4 regions of the Streptomyces zaehneri genome follow, and region 3 is predicted to be linked to each of the others. Evidence: riboswitches for the same ligand, from Rfam matches in the RefSeq annotation. Region 3 holds a riboswitch; each other region holds the start of a gene.

What was found. A riboswitch is a leader RNA that binds a small molecule or an ion and turns the genes downstream of it on or off. The one in region 3 is predicted to bind cobalamin.
Region 1: it holds a riboswitch for cobalamin, as region 3 does, so the genes downstream of both, QQM72_RS21420 (cobalamin biosynthesis protein) here and QQM72_RS08225 (CbtB domain-containing protein) in region 3, are expected to answer to the same signal.
Region 2: it holds a riboswitch for cobalamin, as region 3 does, so the genes downstream of both, QQM72_RS00375 (ribonucleoside-diphosphate reductase subunit alpha) here and QQM72_RS08225 (CbtB domain-containing protein) in region 3, are expected to answer to the same signal.
Region 4: it holds a riboswitch for cobalamin, as region 3 does, so the genes downstream of both, QQM72_RS09715 (ABC transporter substrate-binding protein) here and QQM72_RS08225 (CbtB domain-containing protein) in region 3, are expected to answer to the same signal.

Annotation. Positions count from the first base shown of each region.
Region 1 is NZ_JASTTJ010000012.1:182,400-188,036, reverse strand. It holds gene QQM72_RS21440 (alpha/beta hydrolase) at 1-408, opposite strand, end outside; gene QQM72_RS21435 (class II aldolase/adducin family protein) at 472-1,203, opposite strand; gene QQM72_RS21430 (inorganic phosphate transporter) at 1,781-3,034, shown strand; gene QQM72_RS21425 (hypothetical protein) at 3,069-3,290, shown strand; cobalamin riboswitch at 3,422-3,561, shown strand; gene QQM72_RS21420 (cobalamin biosynthesis protein) at 3,663-4,652, shown strand; gene QQM72_RS21415 (cobyric acid synthase) at 4,649-5,637, shown strand, end outside.
Region 2 is NZ_JASTTJ010000001.1:76,873-82,509, reverse strand. It holds gene QQM72_RS00390 (GntR family transcriptional regulator) at 1-433, shown strand, start outside; gene QQM72_RS00385 (DUF3311 domain-containing protein) at 578-847, shown strand; gene mctP (monocarboxylate uptake permease MctP) at 844-2,469, shown strand; cobalamin riboswitch at 2,695-2,864, shown strand; gene QQM72_RS00375 (ribonucleoside-diphosphate reductase subunit alpha) at 2,987-5,365, shown strand; gene QQM72_RS00370 (ribonucleotide-diphosphate reductase subunit beta) at 5,365-5,637, shown strand, end outside.
Region 3 is NZ_JASTTJ010000003.1:562,507-568,143, reverse strand. It holds gene QQM72_RS08235 (FAD-dependent oxidoreductase) at 1-739, opposite strand, end outside; partial or broken gene QQM72_RS40845 (MFS transporter) at 873-1,054, opposite strand; gene QQM72_RS08230 (CbtA family protein) at 1,193-1,954, opposite strand; gene QQM72_RS08225 (CbtB domain-containing protein) at 1,980-2,201, opposite strand; cobalamin riboswitch at 2,239-2,382, opposite strand; gene QQM72_RS08220 (enoyl-CoA hydratase/isomerase family protein) at 2,462-3,538, opposite strand; gene QQM72_RS08215 (hypothetical protein) at 4,102-5,262, shown strand; gene QQM72_RS08210 ((2Fe-2S)-binding protein) at 5,427-5,637, shown strand, end outside.
Region 4 is NZ_JASTTJ010000004.1:300,956-306,592, forward strand. It holds gene QQM72_RS09690 (DUF5955 family protein) at 1-132, opposite strand, end outside; gene QQM72_RS09695 (nucleotidyltransferase family protein) at 325-936, shown strand; gene aceB (malate synthase A) at 1,120-2,754, shown strand; gene QQM72_RS09705 (SelT/SelW/SelH family protein) at 2,777-3,064, opposite strand; gene QQM72_RS09710 (HipA family kinase) at 3,061-3,975, opposite strand; cobalamin riboswitch at 4,080-4,280, shown strand; gene QQM72_RS09715 (ABC transporter substrate-binding protein) at 4,349-5,419, shown strand; gene QQM72_RS09720 (FecCD family ABC transporter permease) at 5,416-5,637, shown strand, end outside.

The DNA.
Region 1 (5,637 bases), on a different contig from region 3:
GATGTCGGCGTGGTCGAGGCCGAGGGCTCTGCCGGGGTTGCCGACATACAGGTTGGGGGTGAGCCAGACCGCGTCGCCGGCGTTCAGGGTGCCGTGGGTGACCCGCTCCAGGCGCCGTACGACGGTGTCGGCGGAGTGCGGGGCGGTCGGCAGGACGGGGCCCACGACGGCGTGGGAGCCGTTGCCGGAGAGGCCGTAGGTGCCGGGGCGCAGTGCGGCCAGGTCACGGGTGAGGGTGATCTGGCCGGCGGCCGTGCCGTGCACGGTGAGCCGGGGTTCGGTGGGCAGGGGCCGGCCGGGCGGCGCCTTCAGTGCCGCGTCGCTGGCCAGCCGGCCGGCGGCGACACTGACGGCGGCGGCGGCCAGGACTGCGGTGACGGCGGCGGCCGTCGCGTTGACAGTGCGCACCCGTCCAGTGTCCTGGCCCGCCTTCCTCCCGGCCAGTGGTGGAGCCCGTCGGGGGACGGGTGTTCACTCCGGCTGCCCGTACCCGCGCAGTCGCTCGCCCGCCTCCGCGACCTGCGCCTCCGTCAGGAGCGTGGGGTTCAGGCCGGGCACGGACGAGGCCGTCAGCCACAGGCGGCACATCCACTCCAGTTGGGCCGTACGGTCGTACGCCTGGTCGAGGGTGGTGCCGTGGGTGAGGGTGCCGTGGTTCTGAAGGAGGCAGCCGCTCCGGTCGGCGAGGGCGCGGAGCATGTTCTCGGCCAACTCCTCGGTGCCGTAGGTCGCGTAGGGGGCGACCCGGACGGATCCGCCGAGCGCGCCCGCCATGTAGTGGACGCGGGGAAGCTCGGTGACGAGGGTCGAGACGGCGGTCGCGTGCACGGCGTGGGTGTGGACGACCGCTACGGCGTCCGTGGTGCGGTAGACGGCGAGGTGCATGGGCAGCTCGCTCGTCGGGCGCAGGGTGCCGAGCACCTGCCGGCCGGCCAGGTCGACGCCCGTGACGTCGTCCGGGGTGAGCCGCTCGTACGGTACGCCCGACGGGGTGACCAGCACGGTGTCGCCGACGCGTACGGATACGTTGCCGGAGGTGCCGACGACCAGCCCGTCGGTCACGGTGCGGCGGGCCGCCGTCACGAGGGCCTCCCAGGCTCTCGCCTCCTCGAGGACCGCATGCCTCCCCCGGCGCTCCGCCACGTTCTGTACGCCGTCCCGGCCACCCCGGGCGTCCCCCTGCTCGCGTCGCTGCTCAGCCATGCGGCGATCCTGCCAGGAGGCGCCGGGGAACGCCGGGGGACGCCGCCGGGCTGTTCCGCGGCGCGTGCCGCCTCGCTCTGCCGGACAAGGGCTCGGGCGGGGAGCGGGCCGGGTGGTTCGTACACAATGGCGGCGGCCTGAGCGCCGACGGCCGGACCCCGCCGTCCGCGCTCGACGCCCGGCGCCACCCTGCGGCAGGGGCGCCGGTGCCACGTCCCGACCGGGGCCCGGACGGTCCCGTGGATCACGCCCTGTGGGTCGCCCGTCACGGGGCGTCCGACGCCGGGACACCGCCGACCGGACAGCAGACAGGGGCCTCCCCACGGCACTTCTGACAGTACGCCGACAGCGGCGGCCGCCGGGTGACCGAAATCTCTTCTGCGGCTCCGCGAGCCGGTTGCGCGGGCTCGCCGAAGACGGGCGACCGTACGGCGCTTGACCCCGGCCCCGGCGGTGCGACGGAGGACCGCCGCACCCCCCTTGCACATACACCCGGATGCCCTTCCCAGTTCATCTTCCGTTCACCCGGATTGCTTACGGTCAACGCGCCAATGACTTCGAACGATTGCCTGGGTAAATGGAAAACTTCTCGCTGATCCTCGCGATTGTGGTCGTCACCGCACTCGCGTTCGATTTCACGAACGGTTTCCACGACACCGCCAACGCGATGGCCACCACCATCTCGACCGGTGCCCTCAAGCCCAAGGTTGCGGTGGCCATGTCCGCCGCGCTCAACCTTGTGGGAGCTTTCCTCTCGGTGGAGGTCGCCAACACGATCTCCAAGGGTCTCGTCGACGAGACCGGCATCCGTCCCGAGGTCATCTTCGCCGCCCTGGTCGGCGCGATCCTCTGGAACCTCCTGACCTGGCTGGTGGGCCTGCCCTCCAGTTCCTCGCACGCCCTGATGGGCGGTCTGATCGGCGCCACCATCGCCTCGGCCGGCATGGGCGCGGTGCACGGTGACGCCCTGGTCACCAAGGTGCTGATCCCGGCGATCGCGGCACCGATCGTCGCGGGCGTCGCGGCGATGCTCGCGACCCGCCTCTCCTACACCCTGGGCAAGAAGGCCGACGGCAAGGCGGCGGCCAAGGGCTACCGCGCGGGCCAGATCGCCTCGGCCGGCCTGGTCTCCCTCGCGCACGGCACCAACGACGCGCAGAAGACGATGGGCATCATCACCCTGGCCCTGGTGGCCGGCGGTGCCGTGGCCCCCGACTCCGACCCGCCCACCTGGGTCATCCTCTCCGCCGGCCTGGCCATCGCGCTCGGCACCTACCTCGGCGGCTGGCGCATCATCCGCACCATGGGCAAGGGGCTGACCGACCTCCAGCCGCAGCAGGGCTTCGCCGCCCAGACCAGCGCGGCCACGGTCATCCTGGCCTCCTCGCACCTCGGCTTCTCCCTCTCCACCACCCACTCGGTCTCCGGTGCGGTGATGGGCGCGGGGCTGGGCCGCAAGGGCGGTGTGGTCCGCTGGTCGACGGCGACCCGGATGTTCGTCGCGTGGGGCCTGACGCTCCCGGCCGCGGCCCTGGTGGGCGCGCTCGCCGAGTCCGTCACCGGCCTGGGCGACTGGGGCACGGCCCTCGTCGCGGTCTTCCTGATCGCCTCCAGCGCGGCCATCTGGAAGATCTCCCGGCGCGAGGTCGTCGACGCCTCGAACGTCAACGAGCACGACGAGCCGGCGGGCGTCGTCACGACGGCGATCGCCGCCGTCACCCCGCCGCCCCCGGGCACCCTGGCCGAGGACCTCGCGGACCTGACGGCCACGATCCCCGGCCCGGCGGCAGAGCCCGCGACCCCCGCCGCTCCCCCGGCCGCGGCCGTCTGAGCCCGCGCACCCGGCACGAAGGAAGAGAAGCAGCATGAAGATCGACTGGGCAGCCCTGGGCTCTGTCTTCGGCGTCAGCCTCGTGGTCACCGTGGGCCTCGTCGCCCTGTTCACCCTCGGCGTCATGGGCCTGTCGCGGCAGGAACGCGCGTCGGCGCAGGGCGGCTCGGCCACCCTCGCGGTGACCGGCGCGTACGCGTGCTTCGCGGCCTGCGCGGCGGCGGTGGCGTACGGGATCTCACTGATCGTCGCCTGACGCGCCATCCGGACACCCTCGAGGTGCGGGACGGATCACCGTCCCGCACCTCTTGTCGTTCGCGGCCCCGCCGACGCGCCCTGTGTGGGGTTCTGCACACTCGAGCCGCGCAGGTCAAAGGCAAGTTGACGGCTCTTGCGGGCCGTGGTGGACTGCCCGAGCCATGTACGGCAGCAGAAGAGGAAGCCGGTGTGAATCCGGCGCGGTCCCGCCACTGTGACCGGGGTAGAAACCCCCGGGAGCCAGGAACTCTCGCCGCCGGTCTCGTCGAACCAGGGCGTGGACACCCTGAGTGAGGACATATCGCCATGCTCGCTCGGCCGTTGAGGTACAGCACCAGGTCGCTGCCCGACCCCACGGCCGGCTGAGCCGATGCGTGCCGATCGCCTCTACGCGTACGGCGCCGCCACCGGCCTTCTGGGCGACCTGCTGTTCGGAGATCCCCGCCGAGGGCATCCCGTCGCCGCGTTCGGGCGGGCCGCCGGCGCCGTCGAACGGCTGCTGTGGCGGGACCACCGGGGACGCGGTGCCCTGCACGCCGTCGTGTGCGCCGGCGGGGCCGTGGCCCTGGGAGCCGTCGCTCAGCGGGCCGTACGCCCCTCCCCCGCCGCCACCGTCGCTCTCGTCTCCGCCGCCACCTGGGCCGTGGTCGGGGGCAGTTCGCTGGTCCGGGAGGCGCGGGCCATCGGCCGGGCGCTCGAGGCGGGGGACGTCGAGGCCGCCCGGGAGCGGCTGCCGCGTCTGTGCGGGCGGGATCCGCAGGCGCTGGACGCCGACGGGATCGCCCGCGCGGTCGTGGAGTCCGTCGCCGAGAACACCTCCGACGCCGTCGTGGGGGCGCTGGTGTGGGGGGCCGTGGGCGGGGTGCCGGGCCTGGTCGGGTTCCGGGCCGTCAACACCCTGGACGCCATGGTCGGTCACCGGTCGCCGAGGTATCTGCGCTACGGCTGGGCCGCCGCCCGTCTCGACGACGTCGCCGGATGGCCGGGAGCCCGGCTGACCGCCGTGCTCGCCGCCCTCGCGGGGGACGATCCGCGGGGCGCCGTGCGGGCCTGGCGGGCCGACGCCCGACGGCATCCGAGCCCCAACGCCGGTCCGGTGGAAGCGTCCTTCGCGGGCGCCCTCGGGGTGCGGCTGGGCGGGACCCTGTCGTACGCCGGGCGGGTCGAGCACCGGCCCGTGCTGAACGGCGCGGCCGGGCGGCCCGTCGTCGCCCGGGACATCGAACGTGCCGCGCGGCTCTCCCGCCGCGTCGGCCTCCTCGCGCTCGGCGTCACCGTCGCCGCGCGCGCCGTCGCCACGAGCATCGTCGCGGGCGAGGGGCGCAACCGGATCAACCAGCTGAAGGGGCGTACGACATGAGCGGGGGTCTCCTCGTCGCCGGCACCACCTCCGACGCCGGCAAGAGCGTCGTCACGGCCGGGATCTGCCGGTGGCTGGTGCGGCAGGGGGTGAAGGTCGCACCGTTCAAGGCGCAGAACATGTCCCTCAACTCGTTCGTGACGAGGGAGGGCGCCGAGATCGGGCGGGCCCAGGCCATGCAGGCCCAGGCCTGCCGGGTGGAGCCGACCGCGCTGATGAACCCCGTGCTGCTCAAGCCGGGCGGCGAGCAGAGCAGTCAGGTCGTGCTCCTCGGCAAGCCGGTGGGCGAGATGACCGCCCGTGGGTATCACGGAGGGCGGCAGCAGAAACTCCTCGGAACCGTCCTCGACTGCCTCGCCGAGTTGCGGGGCACGTATGACGCGGTGATCTGTGAGGGGGCGGGCAGTCCGGCCGAGATCAATCTGCGGCGGACCGACATCGTGAACATGGGGATCGCGCGGGGCGCGCGGCTGCCCGTGCTCGTCGTCGGCGACATCGACCGCGGGGGCGTCTTCGCCTCCTTCTTCGGCACCGTCGCCCTGCTCTCGCCCGAGGACCAGGAACTGGTCGCCGGGTTCCTGGTCAACAAGTTCCGGGGGGACGTCTCCCTGCTGGAGCCGGGCCTGGACATGCTGCACGGGCTCACCGGGCGGCGGACGTACGGCGTGCTGCCGTTCCGGCACGGGCTCGGCATCGACGAGGAGGACGGGATGGGGGTCCCCCCGCTCGAGCGAAGCCGAGAGTGGGGGAGGGTCTCGCTGCGCGGGACCGTGCGGGAGTCCGACACCGCCCCGCCCGTCGGCGAGGACGTGCTGCGCGTCGCCGTCTGCGCCGTCCCGCTCATGTCCAACTTCACGGACGTGGACGCGCTGGCCGCCGAACCCGGCGTCGTCGTGCGGTTCGTGGACCGGCCCGAGGAACTGGCCGACGCCGACCTGGTGGTGATTCCGGGGACCCGGGGAACCGTGCGCGCCCTGGAGTGGCT
Region 2 (5,637 bases), on a different contig from region 3:
GCAGCTCCTGGACATCGGCTACATCACCGCCGACGACCGCCTCGCCGGCCTCCTCGACATAACGGCCGGCGTACGGGTGCTGCGCATCGAGCGCCTGCGTATGGCCAACGGCGAACCGATGGCCATCGAGACCACCCATCTGTCGGCGAAGCGCTTCCCGGCCCTGCGCAGGTCGCTGGTCAAGTACACCTCGCTGTACACCGCGCTCGCCGAGGTCTACGACGTCCGTCTCGCCGAGGCCGAGGAGACCATCGAGACCTCACTGGCCACCCCGCGCGAGGCGGGCCTGCTGGGCACCGACGTGGGCCTGCCGATGCTGATGCTCTCCCGTCACTCGCTGGACCAGGAGGGCAGGCCGGTGGAGTGGGTGCGGTCGGTGTACCGGGGCGACCGGTACAAGTTCGTGGCCCGACTGAAGAGGCCCACCGAGTAGCCGCCGAGAGCCGGCGAGCGGCCCGGCGGGCAGCCCACCGCGTAGAGGGTCTGTGGAGGGTCTTCCGCTGGGCTTATCCGTCACTTACATTGCCTGCGCATTACATCTGTGATCAAGGCGATCAGAGTGAGGGGACGGCCGCCGATGACCGACGAGGAAACGAGGGAACCGGTGGTGACGCCTGCGCGCGTCGCCATCGCCCTCTGTCTGATCGCGCCCTTCGTGGCAATGCTGTGGGTGGGGTCGTACGCGAAGGTGGATCCGGCGTTCATCGGGATCCCCTTCTTCTACTGGTACCAGATGCTGTGGGTGCCCCTGTCCGCCGCGCTCACGGTGACCGCGTACAAGCTGTGGCAGCGTGACCAGCGCGGCCGCGCCGCCTCTTCTTCCGCGAAGGGGGGTGCGTCGGAGTGAAGGACGGCGTGAACGGCGTCGCGCTCGCCGTCTTCATCTTCTTCTTCCTGGCCGTCACGGTCATGGGCTTCCTGGCCGCGCGCTGGCGCAAGGCGGAGAACGACAGCCTCGACGAATGGGGCCTCGGCGGCCGCTCGTTCGGCACCTGGGTCACCTGGTTCCTGCTCGGCGGCGACCTGTACACCGCCTACACCTTCGTCGCGGTACCCGCGGCGATCTACGCGGCGGGCGCGGCCGGCTTCTTCGCGGTGCCGTACACGATCCTCGTCTACCCGCTGATCTTCACCTTCCTGCCCCGCCTGTGGTCGGTGTCCCACAAGCACGGCTATGTGACGACCTCGGACTTCGTGCGCGGCCGGTTCGGTTCGAAGGGCCTGTCGCTGGCGGTCGCCGTCACCGGCATCCTGGCGACGATGCCGTACATCGCGCTCCAACTGGTCGGCATCCAGGCCGTGCTCGACGTGATGGGCGTCGGCGGCGGCGAGGACACCAACTGGTTCATGAAGGACCTGCCGCTGCTGATCGCGTTCGGCGTGCTGGCGGCCTACACGTACTCCTCGGGTCTGCGGGCCCCCGCACTGATCGCGTTCGTGAAGGACACGCTGATCTACATCGTCATCGCGGTGGCGATCATCTACATCCCGATCAAGCTGGGCGGCTTCGACGACATCTTCGCCAAGGCCGGCGAGGCGTTCAGCCAGACCAACCCGGCGACGGGCAAGCCGCGCGGCGCGCTGGCGCCGGCGGAACCCGGCCAGTGGACGTACGCCACGCTGGCGTTGGGCTCGGCGCTCGCCCTGTTCATGTACCCGCACTCGATCACGGCGACGCTGTCGTCGCGCAGCCGTGAGGTGATCCGCCGCAACACCACGATCCTGCCGCTGTACTCCCTGATGCTGGGTCTGCTGGCGCTGCTCGGCTTCATGGCGATCGCGGCCGGAGTCAAGGTCACCAACGGGCAGCTGGCGATCCCGCAGCTGTTCGAGGACATGTTCCCGTCCTGGTTCGCGGGGGTGGCGTTCGCGGCGATCGGCATCGGCGCGCTCGTGCCCGCGGCCATCATGTCGATCGCGGCCGCGAACCTCTTCACCCGCAACATCTACAAGGACTTCATCAGGCCGGACGCGACACCCGCCCAGGAGACGAAGGTCTCCAAGCTGGTCTCGCTCCTGGTGAAGGTGGGCGCCCTGGTCTTCGTCCTCACCATGGACAAGACGGTCGCCATCAACTTCCAGCTGCTGGGCGGCATCTGGATCCTCCAGACGTTCCCGGCCCTGGTCGGCGGCCTCTTCACCCGCTGGTTCCACCGCTGGGCCCTGCTCGCCGGCTGGGCGGTCGGCATGGTCTACGGCACCTTCGCCGCGTACGGTGTCGCGTCCCCGACCCAGAAGCACTTCGGCGGCTCGTCGAAGGAGATCCCGGGCATCGGCGAGATCGGCTACATCGGTCTCACGGCGTTCGTGATCAACGTCGTCGTCACGGTGGTGCTGACCTTCGTCCTGAAGGCGGCCAAGGCTCCCGACGGCGTCGACGAGACGAAGCCGCAGGACTACACGGCGGACGCGGGCGACCCCGGCGTGGTGGTGGAGCTGCCCCCGGCGACGGCGGGCGCGGGCCACTAGGACGCGTCCGACGATTCCCGCCGGGTGCGCGACGGGAATCGTCGGACACGCCATGGACCGGTCACCGGGGACGGCACCCGGGCACGGTGTTCGGCACGGCACACGGCGGGCCGTCGGAGCGATCCGGCGGCCCGCCGTCGTGCGCCCGGGGCGACATCGCCCGGCATGTACGACATCACTCCCCTCGCCCACCAGTTGACGCTCTGAAGCCACCCCGACACAACATCTGGGGGTGGCGTGACAGGTGAGCACAAGATGTATGCTCATGCTCGCTGTCGCCGCAGGGGAATCCGGTGCGAATCCGGAACTGTCCCGCAACGGTGTACATGCGTGCACGCATACCCGTATGCGCACGCCTGTTCAGTCCGAGGTCCTGCCGAACAGCGTGCCCGGCCGTCCGGTCCGGGTGCCCTGACGTCCGGGTCTCGTGGAGTGGGCCGGTGGACGCGACGCCCCGCGCTCGCGAGCTGCCCCCTGCCCTCCGCAAGGCCCATCGCCGAGCGAGGGAGAGCCCCACGTGACCATCGCGCCAGCCGGCCCGGTTTCCGTCACCGAGCTGGAGACCGACGGTCCCGGTACCGCGTTGCTGCGGACCCTGACCGAGCTGACCGCCGACCTGCCCGACGCCGACCCCGGCCGGGTCGCCGCCGCCGCTCTGCGCGGCCGGTCCGCGCGGGCTGCCTCCGAGATCACCGCGGAGCTGCGCGAGCTGGCCACGGAGGGCGCCGCGGGCCTGATCTCCGAGGACCCCGCCTACTCGAAGCTGGCCGCCCGGCTGCTGACGATCAGCATCGCCGCGGAGGCCGCCTCCCAGGGCGTCACCTCGTTCACCGGATCGGTCGCCGTCGGCCACCGCGAGGGTCTGATCGCCGACCGCACCGCCGAGTTCGTGCGCGTCCACGCGGTCCGCCTCGACGCCCTGATCGACCAGCAGGGCGACGACCGCTTCGGCTACTTCGGGCTCCGTACCCTGCACAGCCGCTACCTCCTGCGGCACCCGATCACCCGTAAGGTCGTCGAGACGCCGCAGCACTTCCTGCTGCGCGTCGCCTGCGGCCTCGCCGAGGACGACACGCCCCGTTCCCTGGACGAGGTCGCCGCGCTCTACCGGCTGATGAGCCGTCTGGACTACCTGCCGTCCTCCCCCACGCTCTTCAACTCCGGTACCCGGCACCCCCAGATGTCGTCCTGCTATCTCCTCGACTCGCCGCTGGACGAGCTGGACTCCATCTACGACCGCTACCACCAGGTGGCCAGGCTGTCGAAGCACGCGGGCGGCATCGGCCTTTCGTACTCCCGTATCCGCAGCCGCGGTTCGCTGATCCGTGGCACCAACGGGCACTCGAACGGCATCGTGCCGTTCCTGAAGACGCTCGACGCCTCGGTCGCCGCGGTGAACCAGGGCGGACGGCGCAAGGGCGCGGCGGCGGTCTACCTGGAGACCTGGCACTCCGACATCGAGGAGTTCCTGGAGCTGCGGGACAACACCGGTGAGGACGCCCGCCGGACGCACAACCTGAACCTCGCGCACTGGATCCCGGACGAGTTCATGCGCCGGGTCAACGCCGACGCACCCTGGTCGCTGTTCTCCCCCGCCGACGTGCCCGAGCTCGTCGACCTGTGGGGCGAGGAGTTCGACGCGGCCTACCGCGGGGCCGAGGAGGCGGGCCTCGCGAAGAGGACCATCCCGGCCCGTGATCTCTACGGCCGCATGATGCGCACCCTCGCGCAGACCGGCAACGGCTGGATGACCTTCAAGGACGCGGCCAACCGCACCGCCAACCAGACGGCCGAACCGGGCCACGTCGTGCACTCCTCCAACCTCTGCACGGAGATCCTGGAGGTCACGGACGACGGCGAGACGGCGGTCTGCAACCTCGGTTCGGTGAACCTCGGCGCGTTCGTCGACGCGGCGGCCGGCACGATCGACTGGGAGCGGCTGGACGAGACCGTCCGCACGGCCGTCACCTTCCTCGACCGGGTCGTCGACATCAACTTCTACCCGACCGAGCAGGCGGGCCGCTCCAACGCCCGCTGGCGCCCGGTCGGCCTGGGCGCGATGGGCCTCCAGGACGTCTTCTTCAAGCTGCGGCTGCCCTTCGACTCGCCCGAGGCGAAGGCGCTGTCCACCCGGATCGCCGAGCGCGTCATGCTCGCCGCCTACGAGGCCTCCGCCGAGCTGGCCGAGCGCAACGGCCCGCTGCCGGCCTGGGAGAAGACCCGTACGGCCAGGGGCGTGCTGCACCCGGACCACTACGGCGTCGAGTTCGGCTGGCCCGAGCGCTGGGCGGCCCTGCGCGAGCGGATCGCGCGGACCGGCATGCGCAACTCCCTGCTCCTCGCCATCGCCCCCACCGCCACCATCGCGTCCATAGCGGGCGTGTACGAGTGCATCGAGCCGCAGGTGTCCAACCTGTTCAAGCGAGAGACGCTGTCCGGCGAGTTCCTCCAGGTCAACTCCTACCTGGTGCAGGACCTCAAGGACCTCGGCGTCTGGGACGCCCGCACCCGCGAGGCGCTGCGCGACTCCAGCGGCTCGGTGCAGGACTTCGCCTGGATCCCGGCGGACGTGCGCGCCCTGTACCGCACGGCGTGGGAGATCCCGCAGCGCGGCCTGATCGACATGGCCGCCGCCCGGACCCCGTACCTTGACCAGGCCCAGTCCCTGAACCTGTTCCTGGAGACGCCGACCATCGGCAAGCTCTCCTCGATGTACGCGTACGCCTGGAAGTCGGGCCTGAAGACGACGTACTACCTGCGCTCCCGCCCGGCGACCCGCATCGCCCGCGCGGCCCAGGCGCAGACCCCGACCGCCATCCCCGTGCAGCAGGTGACCTCGGAAGAGGCCGTCGCCTGCTCCCTTGAGAACCCCGAGTCCTGCGAGGCCTGCCAGTAATGACCACCGCACCCGAGAAGACCGAGAAGAACCTGCTCGACCCGGGCTTCGAGCTGACCCTTCGTCCCATGCGCTACCCGGACTTCTACGAGCGCTACCGGGACGCCATCAAGAACACCTGGACCGTCGAGGAGGTCGACCTCCACTCGGACGTCGCCGACCTGGCGAAGCTGTCCGAGGGCGAGCAGCACATGATCGGCCGGCTGGTCGCGTTCTTCGCGACGGGCGACTCGATCGTGGCGAACAACCTGGTGCTGACGCTGTACAAGCAC
Region 3 (5,637 bases):
CGCTTCCGGACGGCAGGCCGTAGAGGTGCAGCGCGCCGTCCCAGATCAGGGTCGGCCACCTGACGGACGGGTCCCGCTGCCGGAAGTGGAAGACCTGCTGCTGGGTCACCGCCAACGGAGGCAGCGAGAAGGGCAGTTCGAGCTCGGGCAGCCAGGCGCCGGCCGCGATCACCACCGTGTCGGCGACGATCTCGCGGCCGTCGTCGGTGTGCAGGCGCACCTTCTCGCTCCCCCGGACGTCGATGCCGGTGACGCGGGCGCCGATGACCGCCCGCGCTCCGTGTTCGATCGCCCGCCGTACGCAGGTCCCCACGGTCTCGTCGGCGTCGACCACGCCCGCTTCCGGGTGGTGGAGCACCGGACCGGTGACGCGGATGTACGGCCAGCGCTCGGCGGCGGCTTCCGCGCCGAGGAGTTCGTGGGGCACTCCGGCCGCGCCGAGGAGGTCGGCGAGGGCCTTCGGGTCGTGGTCCTCGCCCATGTCGAGCCCACCGGTAGTGCGCAGCAGGGAGGCCGAACCGTCGTCCTCCAGCTCCCGCCACTGCTCGTAGGCCTGTCCGGTCAACCGCACGTAGAACGGGTCGGCGTACACCCGCCGGAAGATCCGTGAGCTGCCGTGCGAACTTCCGTGCCGGTGGCCGATGTCGTACGCCTCGACGAGCGTGACCTCGTGGCCTCGGCGGGCCAGTTGCCAGGCGGTGGCCGCGCCCATGAGTCCGGCGCCGACGACGGCGATCACAGTCCCTCCCCGGGGATCCGGTCGGTGCCCGCGAGCGGGATGCGGGTCATGACAGCAGACTCGATCGTACGGGCGACCAGGTCCTCGGGTTCCCGGTGGAGGGGGTGGGTCCGGGGTGGGCCTTGCCGAAAGCGGCGGCGGTCACGACGATCGCGCCACCGCGACCGGCAGGGCGTACCCGCAGATCAGCCGTCCCGCCGCGGCCTCGGACACCGCAAGGCTGCGGCTCACTTGCGCAAGCGGCCCCGCGATCGCGGACTCGGTCGGACCGATCCCGAATCCACCGAGAGCGAGCGCGACGAGCCCGGCGGGCATCCGCCGGGTACGAACGGCCGGTCGGATGTCCGTGTCGCCGTCTTCGCGGGGCGCTCCGGCCGCTGATCCGGCGTCGGCTCGCGCACACGAGAGGGCCCCGGGACGGGGCCCTCTCGTCGGATCGTCGTGCCGGTCGGGTCAGTGCGGGGCGGCCACCGGCGTGCCCGCGGTCACCGTGGCGGGCTTGGGGTGCAGCAGCCGTTCGGCCAGTTCACCGAAGACGAGGCCGAAGCCTGCCCAGAGCGTGACCTGCATGGCGAGGGCGGACAGGCGGAACCGCCACAGCAGGGCGGCCGGGAAGTCGCCCGGCACCTCGTTGACGGCGGGCAGGAACTCGTAGGCCAGCCCGATGACGAGCACGAAGCCGAGGACGGCCGCGACGGTGGCGTTCCAGGGGCCGAGCCTCGGTGCGAGCCGCTTGCCCAGGATCACCGCGGCGACCGCGAGCAGCACGCTGAGCACCATCATCAGGAAGTACAGCGTGGTGCGCTTGCCGATGGTGTCGCCGTCACCGACCGCGGGCGGATTGGCCGGGTACTTCAGGAACGGCACGACGTACACGGCGAGCAGGGCGGTCCCCGACAGCAGAAGGGCCGTGGCCCGCGGGGTGAACCGGCCGACGCGGCCGAGGGCGAAGCAGAAGGCGAGGGCGGCGATGCCGCCGAAGGCCACCCCGTAGATCAGCACGCCGGTGGCGAGGCCGGCGGTGGACTGGAGGCTGCGGGACACGAGTTCCACCTCGTGGTGCTCGTGGCCCGCGGCGTGGGACTCCTCGAAGCCGATCGCGCTGTCGACGTTCGGCTCGCCGAGGAAGTAGGCGACGATCAGGGCGAGCACGCCGGCGCCGAGGCCGGCGAGCATGCCCCGCACGAGGAGGTTTCTTACCGTTGCGGAGTTCATGGGTGTGCCGGGGTTCCCCTCGGGATCAGTGGCAGGGGAAACCGAGCAGGTGGCGGGCGTCGTGCACCCACTCGTGAACGTCCTCGCCGGAGACGACGGCTGTCGCGCCCTGCTCCGCGCCGACGAAGTACAGCAGGACCAGCATCAGGACGCCGAAGAAGACCGCCCACGGGGCGATGTCCTTCAGCGGCAACTTGGCGGGTACGACAGGCGTGGTGGTAGTCGGCTGGGCGACATGCTGCGCCATGGCAGAACCTCCTCTGGGAGTTCGCGTCCCATCTCGGTGGTGCACATGACGACGGCCACGGGTCTGACTCGCGGTGTGTGCCCCTTCGGGGTACACCGTCCACAGTGGCGCGACCGTGCCGGGTTCTCACCGGCTTCCGTCTCGCCGTCGTCGATATCAGAGCGACGGTATCGCGTGTCGGGCCCCCGGCCAATACCGCCCCACCTGGCGTGACCCCGCACTCCACGGCCAGGTGGCCCGGATCACCACGCCGGTTGCGCTCAGCGGAGCCCCTCCGCGGCGGTGTCGGGTCGGGCGAGCCCGAGTTCGCGCTCGCCGAGCGGGGTGAAGAAGCGCTCGACGTCGGCCCCGGTGACCTCGGCGAGGGTGGCCGGCGACCAACGCGGGTCCCGGTCCTTGTCGATGACCTGGGCGCGGATGCCCTCGACCAGGTCGGGCGTGGTCAGGGCGGCGCAGGAGACGCGGTACTCCTGTTCCAGCACCCGTTCCAGCGAGCCGAGCCGGCGGGCACGGCGCAGGGCGGCCAGGGTGACCTTGAGCGAGGTGGGCGACCTGGTCAGGAGGGTCTCCGCGGCCTCCTTCGCCGCCGGGTCGCCGTGGGCGAAGAGCCGTCGGACGATCTCCTCGACGGTGTCGGCCGCGTAACAGGTGTCGATCCACGCCCGCCGGCCGGCCAACTCGCCCGCCGGCAAGGGCTGTACGTGACGGTCCAGGGCATCCCGTACGGGTAGCACGGCGAGGTCGTCGGCCAGCCGCCGGAGGGAGGCGGACGGTACGCAGTGGTCGGCGAGCCCGCACGACACCGCGTCCCCGGCGCCGATCTGCGTGCCCGTCAGGGCGAGATGGGTGCCCAGTTCGCCCGGGGCGCGGGCGAGCAGGTGGGTGCCGCCGACGTCCGGCACGAAGCCGATGCCGGTCTCGGGCATCGCGATCCTCGACCGCTCGGTGACGACCCGGACGCTGCCGTGCGCGGAGACGCCGACCCCGCCTCCCATCACGATGCCGTCCATCAGGGCGACGTAGGGCTTGGGGTAGCGGGCGATGCGGGCGTTGAGGTGGTACTCGTCGCGCCAGAAGGCGGCCGAGGCGGTGCCGTCGCCGTCGCGGGCGTCGTCGTGGACGGCACGGATGTCGCCGCCCGCGCACAGGCCGCGCTCCCCCGCGCCGGAGATGACGACGGTCTCGACGGCCGGATCACGTTCCCATGCCGTCAGCGCGGCGTCGATGCGGCGCACCATCGCGTGGTTCAGGGCGTTGATGGCCCTCGGTCGGTTGAGCGTGATGTGGGCGGCTCGGCCGGTGGTGTGCAGCAGGACGGGCGCCTCGATGTCGCTCATCCGAGTGCCTCCGTCAGGCCGCGGGCCACGTTGACGCGCATGATCTCGTTGCTTCCTTCCAGGGTGCTGGACGCACAGGTCATGGACGATCTTCTCCATGCCGTGCTCGCCGAGGAAGCCCCTGCCCCCGTCCAGTGGGGAAGCCGGCCGGGCGGCGGGCATCCGGTGGCGGTGGCGCACCGGGCACGCGGACAGGGCTCGCCCCGACGCGGATGGAGAGCGAGCCCTGTCCACCGGATCCGATGGTCGGGTCCCGGAGGCCGGTGGGCCCATGAGTGCGCGGGGGCCGGCCGTGGTGACCGGCGCACACCCCGTACGAGTGGCGCACACCCCCGGCCGGACCGCCGGCCCGCGGGCCGGATCCGCACGCGTGACCTGTGTCGCGCCGGGGAAGGCGCATCCCGGCGGGGCGTCTGCGGGTGCCCGCGCCACCGACCCGCTTGATCGCGCACCCCCCGCGGCGGGCGATACTGGCCTTCGCACGCCGTCGCCACGTCGTCACCGCCCTCACGAATGGACTCACCCACATCTCCGCGACCGTTCCGCCCACGACGCCCTCCACGGTGTGGCAGACCCGTGGCCGTCACACCGGCCCCACCGCTCCGGACGTCCTGCGCAAGCACCTTCAGGCACTCAAGGACGCCGAGACCCTCCAGGACTTCATGGAGCTGCCGGACACCGACACCCCCGAGGGGGAGACGGCCTTCGAAGCCCGGTGGCTGGTCGCGGAGGAGGTGACCGTCCGTGCCCGGCTCAGGCTCGCCGAGTGGTCGGGCCAGGGCCAGGAATGGACGCTGACGGCGGAGGCGGAACGGCCGTGGGACCAGCGATGGCCCTCGCCCGCCGGGATGTTCTGGTCCTGGGAGGCGGCCACGCCATGGGGCAACGAGACCGTCACCGGTGAGCGGTTCCTGGCCGCGAACCCGCTCCCGGCGGACGACAAGGAGCTGCGGCGCGCGCTCCGGGGCGCCCTGCGGGACACCTGGGCCGTCCACCTCGTCGTGCACGAGGCCATGACACCCGACGAGCTGGGCCGGCGGTCGCTGGTCCCGTTGCTGCCGCCCGGCCTGCACCACCGGGTCGTCGAGCACCGCGCGGCCCCGCACCAGCTGCGCACCGTGAACTGGGCCCTCAAGGAGGCCCGGGTGGAGGTGCCGCGCGGCGGGGCGCTGGTGCTGCCGGGCATCCCCGCCCCGGCCGAGTACGACGCCGCCGACTACTCGGTGCGCAGCGTGTTCCTGGACGGCACGCATCCCACCGAGCTGCTGGACGCGGTACGGCGCTTCGCGGCGCTGCCCAGGGCGCTGCCGGAGGACGCCGACGCCGCGCTCACCGCGCTGCGGGAGGAGTGGCAGCTGCTGACCCCGCAGGAGGAGCTCGCGCGCGAGCGCAAGCTCGTGGTGATGTACAAGGAGGCGCTGGAGGCGATGACGGAGTCCCGGGACCTGTACCGGGAAGCCGCCGAGCACGCCCACGAGGCGCTGGCCGCGTACCGGGAGGCGGCGGCCGAGGGCGGCGAGCCGCGGCAGGCGCCGGCCAGGAAGAGCGGCTCGCCGTTCCAGCAGCTGGGCCGGACCCTGGAGCGGTTCAAGGAGACGACCAAGGGCCTGCGCCCGGTGACGTACGCCGCTCCCGCGGACCGGGTCGAGTCACCGGAACACGACCGCACCGGCGGCACCAGCGGCACGACCGGCGGCGCCGAACCCGAGGTCACCGACCGGTAAGGGGTCGGCGGGCCGACAGGTCGCCGGGCAGGCGGGCGCCGGTGGGCTCGCGGGCGCCCGTCCCCGCCCGTGCACGAATTACCTCGTACCGGGACGTGTCACACGCCCCTGTCTGGATACGCGGTCCCCACGGCACCACGGACCGCCCCGGAAGGGACCAGCACATGGGCAGCGAGCACGGCCCCCGGTCTTCGCCCCACCGATCCGACACGACGCTGCGCGTCAACGGCAGGCCGCACACCCTCGCCGTCGACCACCGGCGCGTGCTGCTGGACCTGCTGCGGGAGGATCTGGACCTCACCGGCGCGAAGAAGGGCTGCGACCACGGGCAGTGCGGCGCGTGCACCGTCCTCGTCGACGGGCGGCGCGTCAACA
Region 4 (5,637 bases), on a different contig from region 3:
CGCCCGGTCCGGGAACTCGACCGGATACGTGGCGAGTTCGCGGCGCAGCCGGGACACCGCGGTCCGCAGTTCCGCCACCCTCGGATCCTCGTAGCTGCCGGTCACTGCCCTCTGCCTCAAGCTCCGCAACACAGCTCCCCCCACGCGCGCTCCGCCGAGCGCGCGTGCGCGCCCATCCGTCCCGCAGCCCCGCGGTACCGGCACCGGGCACCGAAGGACGCGCGGGTCAGTAAACGCCACCCGGCGCGGCGCGCGCCACTGCGCGCACCGAAATTCAGCCCCGCAAGGCCGCACGGCCGACGCCGCGTCAGGTATGCAGGACGCATGACGCACACGGAAGACCGGGCCACGGACCAGGTGACCGGCCTGCTCCTCGCGGCGGGCGGCGGCCGGCGGCTCGGCGGACGCCCCAAGGCCCTGCTCGAACACCGGGGACGGCCGCTCGTCGAACACGCGGTGGAGGTGCTGCGCACGGCGGGCTGCGTTCGGGTGCACGTGGTGCTCGGGGCCGCCGCCGACACCGTACGGGAGCGGGCGCGGCTCGAGGGGTGTGTGATCGTGCCGAACCCGGCCTGGGAGCAGGGCATGGGCACATCACTGCGGGCCGGGCTCGGCTCGCTCGCCGGGACGGGGGCGCGGGCCGCGCTGGTCTCCCTGGTCGATCAGCCCGGCATCGGACCGCAGGCCGTGGCCCGGGTGCTGGCCGCGTACGAGGACGAGTCCTCGCTGGTCTGCGCCGCCTACGACGGCGTACGCGGCCATCCCGTCCTGTTCGGAGCCGGCCACTGGGCGGACATCGCCGCGACTGCCACCGGCGACCGGGGGGCACGCGCCTATCTGAAGGAGCACGAGGAGGCGATCACGCTCGTCGAGTGCGGGGACGTGGCCCGCCCCTTCGACATCGACACCCCGCAGGATCTCGCGCACCTCGAGTGAGGAGCCTGGCACTGGGCGCCACCTTGCCTCGACGCGGAGAATCTCGACATCAACAAATCATTGAAGTTCCACGATGAGGAAACTAGTATCCACTTTTCAGAAGGACCCGGCCCGTCCGGGGCCCCGCCCGCCGTACTCGGTTCGACTGGCACCCGGTGCCACCGCTGAAGGAAGTGACCGCTCATGTCCGCACCAGCGCCGTCCCCGCTGGCCATCGTCGACGCCGAGCCCCTGCCGCGGCAGGAGGAGGTCCTCACCGAGGCGGCCCTCGCCTTCGTGGCCGAGCTGCACCGGCGGTTCACCCCGCGCCGCGACGAGCTCCTCGCCCGGCGCGCGGAGCGCCGCGCCGAGATCGCCCGCACCTCCACCCTGGACTTCCTCCCGGAGACCGCGGCGATCCGCGCGGACGACTCCTGGCGGGTCGCCCCCTCCCCCGCGGCCCTGGACGACCGCCGGGTCGAGATCACCGGCCCGACCGACCGCAAGATGACCATCAACGCCCTGAACTCGGGCGCCCGGGTCTGGCTCGCCGACTTCGAGGACGCCTCCGCGCCGACCTGGGAGAACGTCGTCCTCGGCCAGATCAACCTGGCCGACGCCTACACCCGCAGCATCGACTTCACCGACCCGGGGTCGGGCAAGTCGTACGCCCTGAAGGACGCGGACGAGCTCGCCACGGTCGTGATGCGCCCGCGCGGCTGGCACCTGAACGAGCGTCACCTCGTCGACGCGGACGGCCGTCAGGTCCCCGGCGCCCTGGTCGACTTCGGCCTCTACTTCTTCCACAACGCCCAGCGTCTGCTCGACCTCGGCAAGGGGCCGTACTTCTACCTGCCGAAGACGGAGTCACACCTGGAGGCCCGCCTCTGGAACGAGGTGTTCGTCTTCGCGCAGGACCACGTCGGCATCCCGCAGGGCAGCGTCCGCGCCACCGTGCTCATCGAGACGATCACCGCCGCGTACGAGATGGACGAGATCCTGTACGAACTGCGCGACCACGCCTCCGGGTTGAACGCCGGCCGCTGGGACTACCTGTTCTCCATCGTCAAGAACTTCCGTGACGGCGGGACCAGGTTCGTCCTCCCGGACCGCAACGCGGTCACGATGACCGCCCCGTTCATGCGGGCGTACACCGAACTCCTCGTCCGCACCTGCCACAAGCGCGGCGCGCACGCCATCGGCGGCATGGCGGCCTTCATCCCGTCCCGCCGCGACGAGGAGGTCAACAAGGTCGCCTTCGAGAAGGTCAAGGCGGACAAGGACCGCGAGGCGAACGACGGTTTCGACGGGTCGTGGGTGGCCCACCCGGACCTGGTGCCGATCGCCATGGCCTCCTTCGACGCGGTGCTCGGCGACCGGCCGAACCAGAAGGACCGGCTGCGCGAGGACGTCGACGTCAAGGCGGGCGACCTGATCGCCGTCGACTCGCTGGAGGCCCGGCCGACCTACCCGGGCCTGGTCAACGCCGTTCAGGTCGGCATCCGTTACATCGAGGCCTGGCTGCGCGGCCTGGGCGCGGTCGCCATCTTCAACCTGATGGAGGACGCGGCCACCGCCGAGATCTCCCGCTCGCAGATCTGGCAGTGGATCAACGCGGGAGTGGAGTTCGAGCGCGACGGGAGCACGGTGAAGGCCACGCCCGAGCTGGCCCGCGAGGTCGCCGCCGCGGAACTGGCCGCGATCCGCGCGGAGATCGGCGAGGAGGCCTTCGCGGCCGGCCACTGGCAGCAGGCGCACGACCTGCTGCTGACCGTCGCCCTCGACGACGACTACGCGGACTTCCTCACCCTGCCGGCGTACGAGCAGCTCAAGGGCTGAGCACCGGCACCGGCCGGAAGGCTCACCTGTCCGAGTGGCCCAGGGACCGTCCCGGGGCCACTCGGTCACGTACGAGCTTCTTCACCGCGGTCGGCTCCGGGAAGCCCTGTTCGCGGCGGTCCCAGATCACCTCGTCGTCCACCCGGACGACGAAGACGCCGCCCCTGCCGGGCTTCAGGGCGAGCTCCGTCAGCTCGGCCTCGAAGGTCGTGAGCAGCTCCTGCGCCAGCCAGGCCGCGCGCGGCAGCCAGCGGCACTGGGTGCAGTACTCGATCTCGACCCGCCCGCCCACGTCGCTCGGTTCGCTCATCCGAGGTGCACCGACCAATCCTGTTCCGCGGCCGGCTTGCCGTGCAGGTCGGGGACCCGCTTGAGCCAGTCGGGCCGTCCTTGCCGTGTCCGCGCCGCACGCCGTGCCTCGTCGGCGGCGAGCTCCTGCGGGCCGGGGAAGTCGGTGGGCAGCCAGGCCGCCGAGGCCCGCACGCGCGCGTGGAGGTAGCGCACGTACGCCTCCCGGACCGCGTCCGGGGTCGCGAACCCCGCTTCGCCGGTCAGCCAGGCGTCCGGTACCTCCGCCACGATCGTGCGCAGCAGCTCCTCGGTCACCCTGGGCGCCAGTTCGGCGTCGGCGGCCCGGGTGTCCGGGGCGCAGCGGCCGAGGGCGTGGTGGCGGAAGTCGTAGCGCTTCTCGGGGTCGGCGCCGTCCCAGCGGTGGTGGAAGACGAGGGCGGCACCGTGGTCGATGAGCCACAGCCGGGGCGCGGCGATGCCGAGGGTCGGCCAGACCATCAGGTTGGAGCTGTGGACCGTCCGGTCGACGTTGACGGTCAGGGCGTCCAGCCAGACGATCCTCCCGGCCTCCAGCGGCTCCACCGGGAAGGCCTCGGCGACCTCCGGCGTGAAGTCCTCCGCACCCGGCAGGAAGTCCATCCCGAGGTTGAGCCCCGCGCTCGCGGCGTGCAGCTCCCGCACCTCCTGGTGCGGTTCCCGCTCCGCGATCGCCGGGTCGAACCGGACCAGGACCAGTTCGGGAAAGCGCAGCCCGAGGGCGCGGGCCAGCTCGCCCACGATCACCTCGGCGACGAGCGCCTTGCGGCCCTGCGCCGAGCCCGTGAACTTCACGACGTAGGTGCCCAGGTCGTCGGCCTCGACGACGGCGGGCACGGAGCCGCCCGCCCGCAGCGGAGCGAGGTAGCGGGTCGCCGTGACCTCGGTCAGCATGGCTCTCTCCCTCTGGCCTGAAGGAGCATAGTAACCAGGCCCGACAGCCGGCGAGAGGGCCCGAGCCGGCGCGCGGAAGGGCCCGCGGGCGGCCTCCGCGGCTGTGGTAGCTTGCCCAGGCCAGTCGAACCCATGTGCGCACGTGAGTGTGTACGGGTCAGGGAATCCGGTGCGAATCCGGAGCTGACGCGCAGCGGTGAGGGCGACGGGCGGGGCAACGGCCACTGGACGGCGTACGCGGTCCGGGAAGGCGCCTCGTCCGGGTGACCCCGAGTCCGAAGACCTGCTGGCCGCCCCCGCCGCCCGCATACGGCCGGGGGAGCACCGTACGACCGGGCTTCGCGCTTGAGCCCTCGACGCCGAAGGAAACCCTGTGCCGCTCGCACGTCCCCTCCGTTCTGCCCGGCCCGCCGTTCTGTTCCTGGCCGGTGCCCTGCTGCTGGCCGGCTGCGGCTCCTCGGGCCCGGCGGGCTCCTCCGGCTCGGCGGGCTCCGGCTCGGCGGGCAGGAGCGGGGCCGCCGACCGTCCGGTCCGGCTCGACAACTGCGGGCGGCGGGTCGTTGTCGACAGCCCTCCGCGGCGGGCCGTCTCGCTCAACCAGGGCACGACCGAGATCATGCTCTCCCTCGGGCTGGCCGACCGCATGGCGGGGACCGCCACCTGGACCGACCCGGTGGCAAAGGGCCTGGAGAAGGCGAACGCGAAGGTGAAGCGCCTCGCCGACAACGCCCCCTCCTTCGAGACGGTGCTGGACACCGAACCCGACTTCGTCGCCGCCTCCTTCGCCTCCACCCTCGGCAAGGGCGGGGTCGCCCCGCGCGAGCAGTTCGAGAAGCTCGGCGTGCCCACGTACCTCTCCCCCTCCGACTGTGTCGGCAAGGACAACAGCGGTGACGGCGACGGCGTCCGCACCGAGCCGCTGACCATGGACGCGGTCTACGGCGAAGTCCGCGACCTGGCCGCGGTCTTCGGCGTCCGGGAGCGCGGCGAGAAGCTCGTCGCCGAACTGAGGAACCGCGTGACCAGGGCCACCGCCGGCCTGGACGCCCGGGGCGTGACCCTCATGTACTGGTTCGCCAACTCCCAGTCCCCGTACCTCGCGGGCTGCTGCGGCGCGCCGGGCGTCGTCACGAACGAGCTCGGCGCGAAGAACGCCTTCGACGACACCGATCAGGAGTGGCCCCAGGTCAACTGGGAGACGGTCGCCGACCGCGACCCGGACCTCCTCGTCATCGGCGACCTGACCCGCAGGCAGCAGACGGCCGAGACCGCCGCCAAGAAGATCGAGTTCCTGGAGTCGAACCCGGTCACCAGGAACATGACCGCGGTGAAGGAGAAGCGGTACGTGCTGCTGTCCGGACAGGCCATGAACCCGACCGTCAGGACCGTCGAGGGCATCGAGAAGCTGGCGGCGGCGCTGCGCGGCCACGGCCTCGCGGGATGACCGGCGCTCCGTCGGCGTCCACGGCGGCTGCCGGGGCGCCGGCGTCCCGGGCGGCGGCAGTGGGCCGGCTGCGCCGGGCGCTGCTGTGGGCGTCCGGTCTCGCGCTGCTGTGCGCCTCGGTCGCCGTGGCCATCACCATCGGCCCGGCGGACATCGCCGTCGGTGACGTGTGGTCCGCGGTCGCGGCCCATCTCGGCTGGGGACAGGCGCAGTTCACT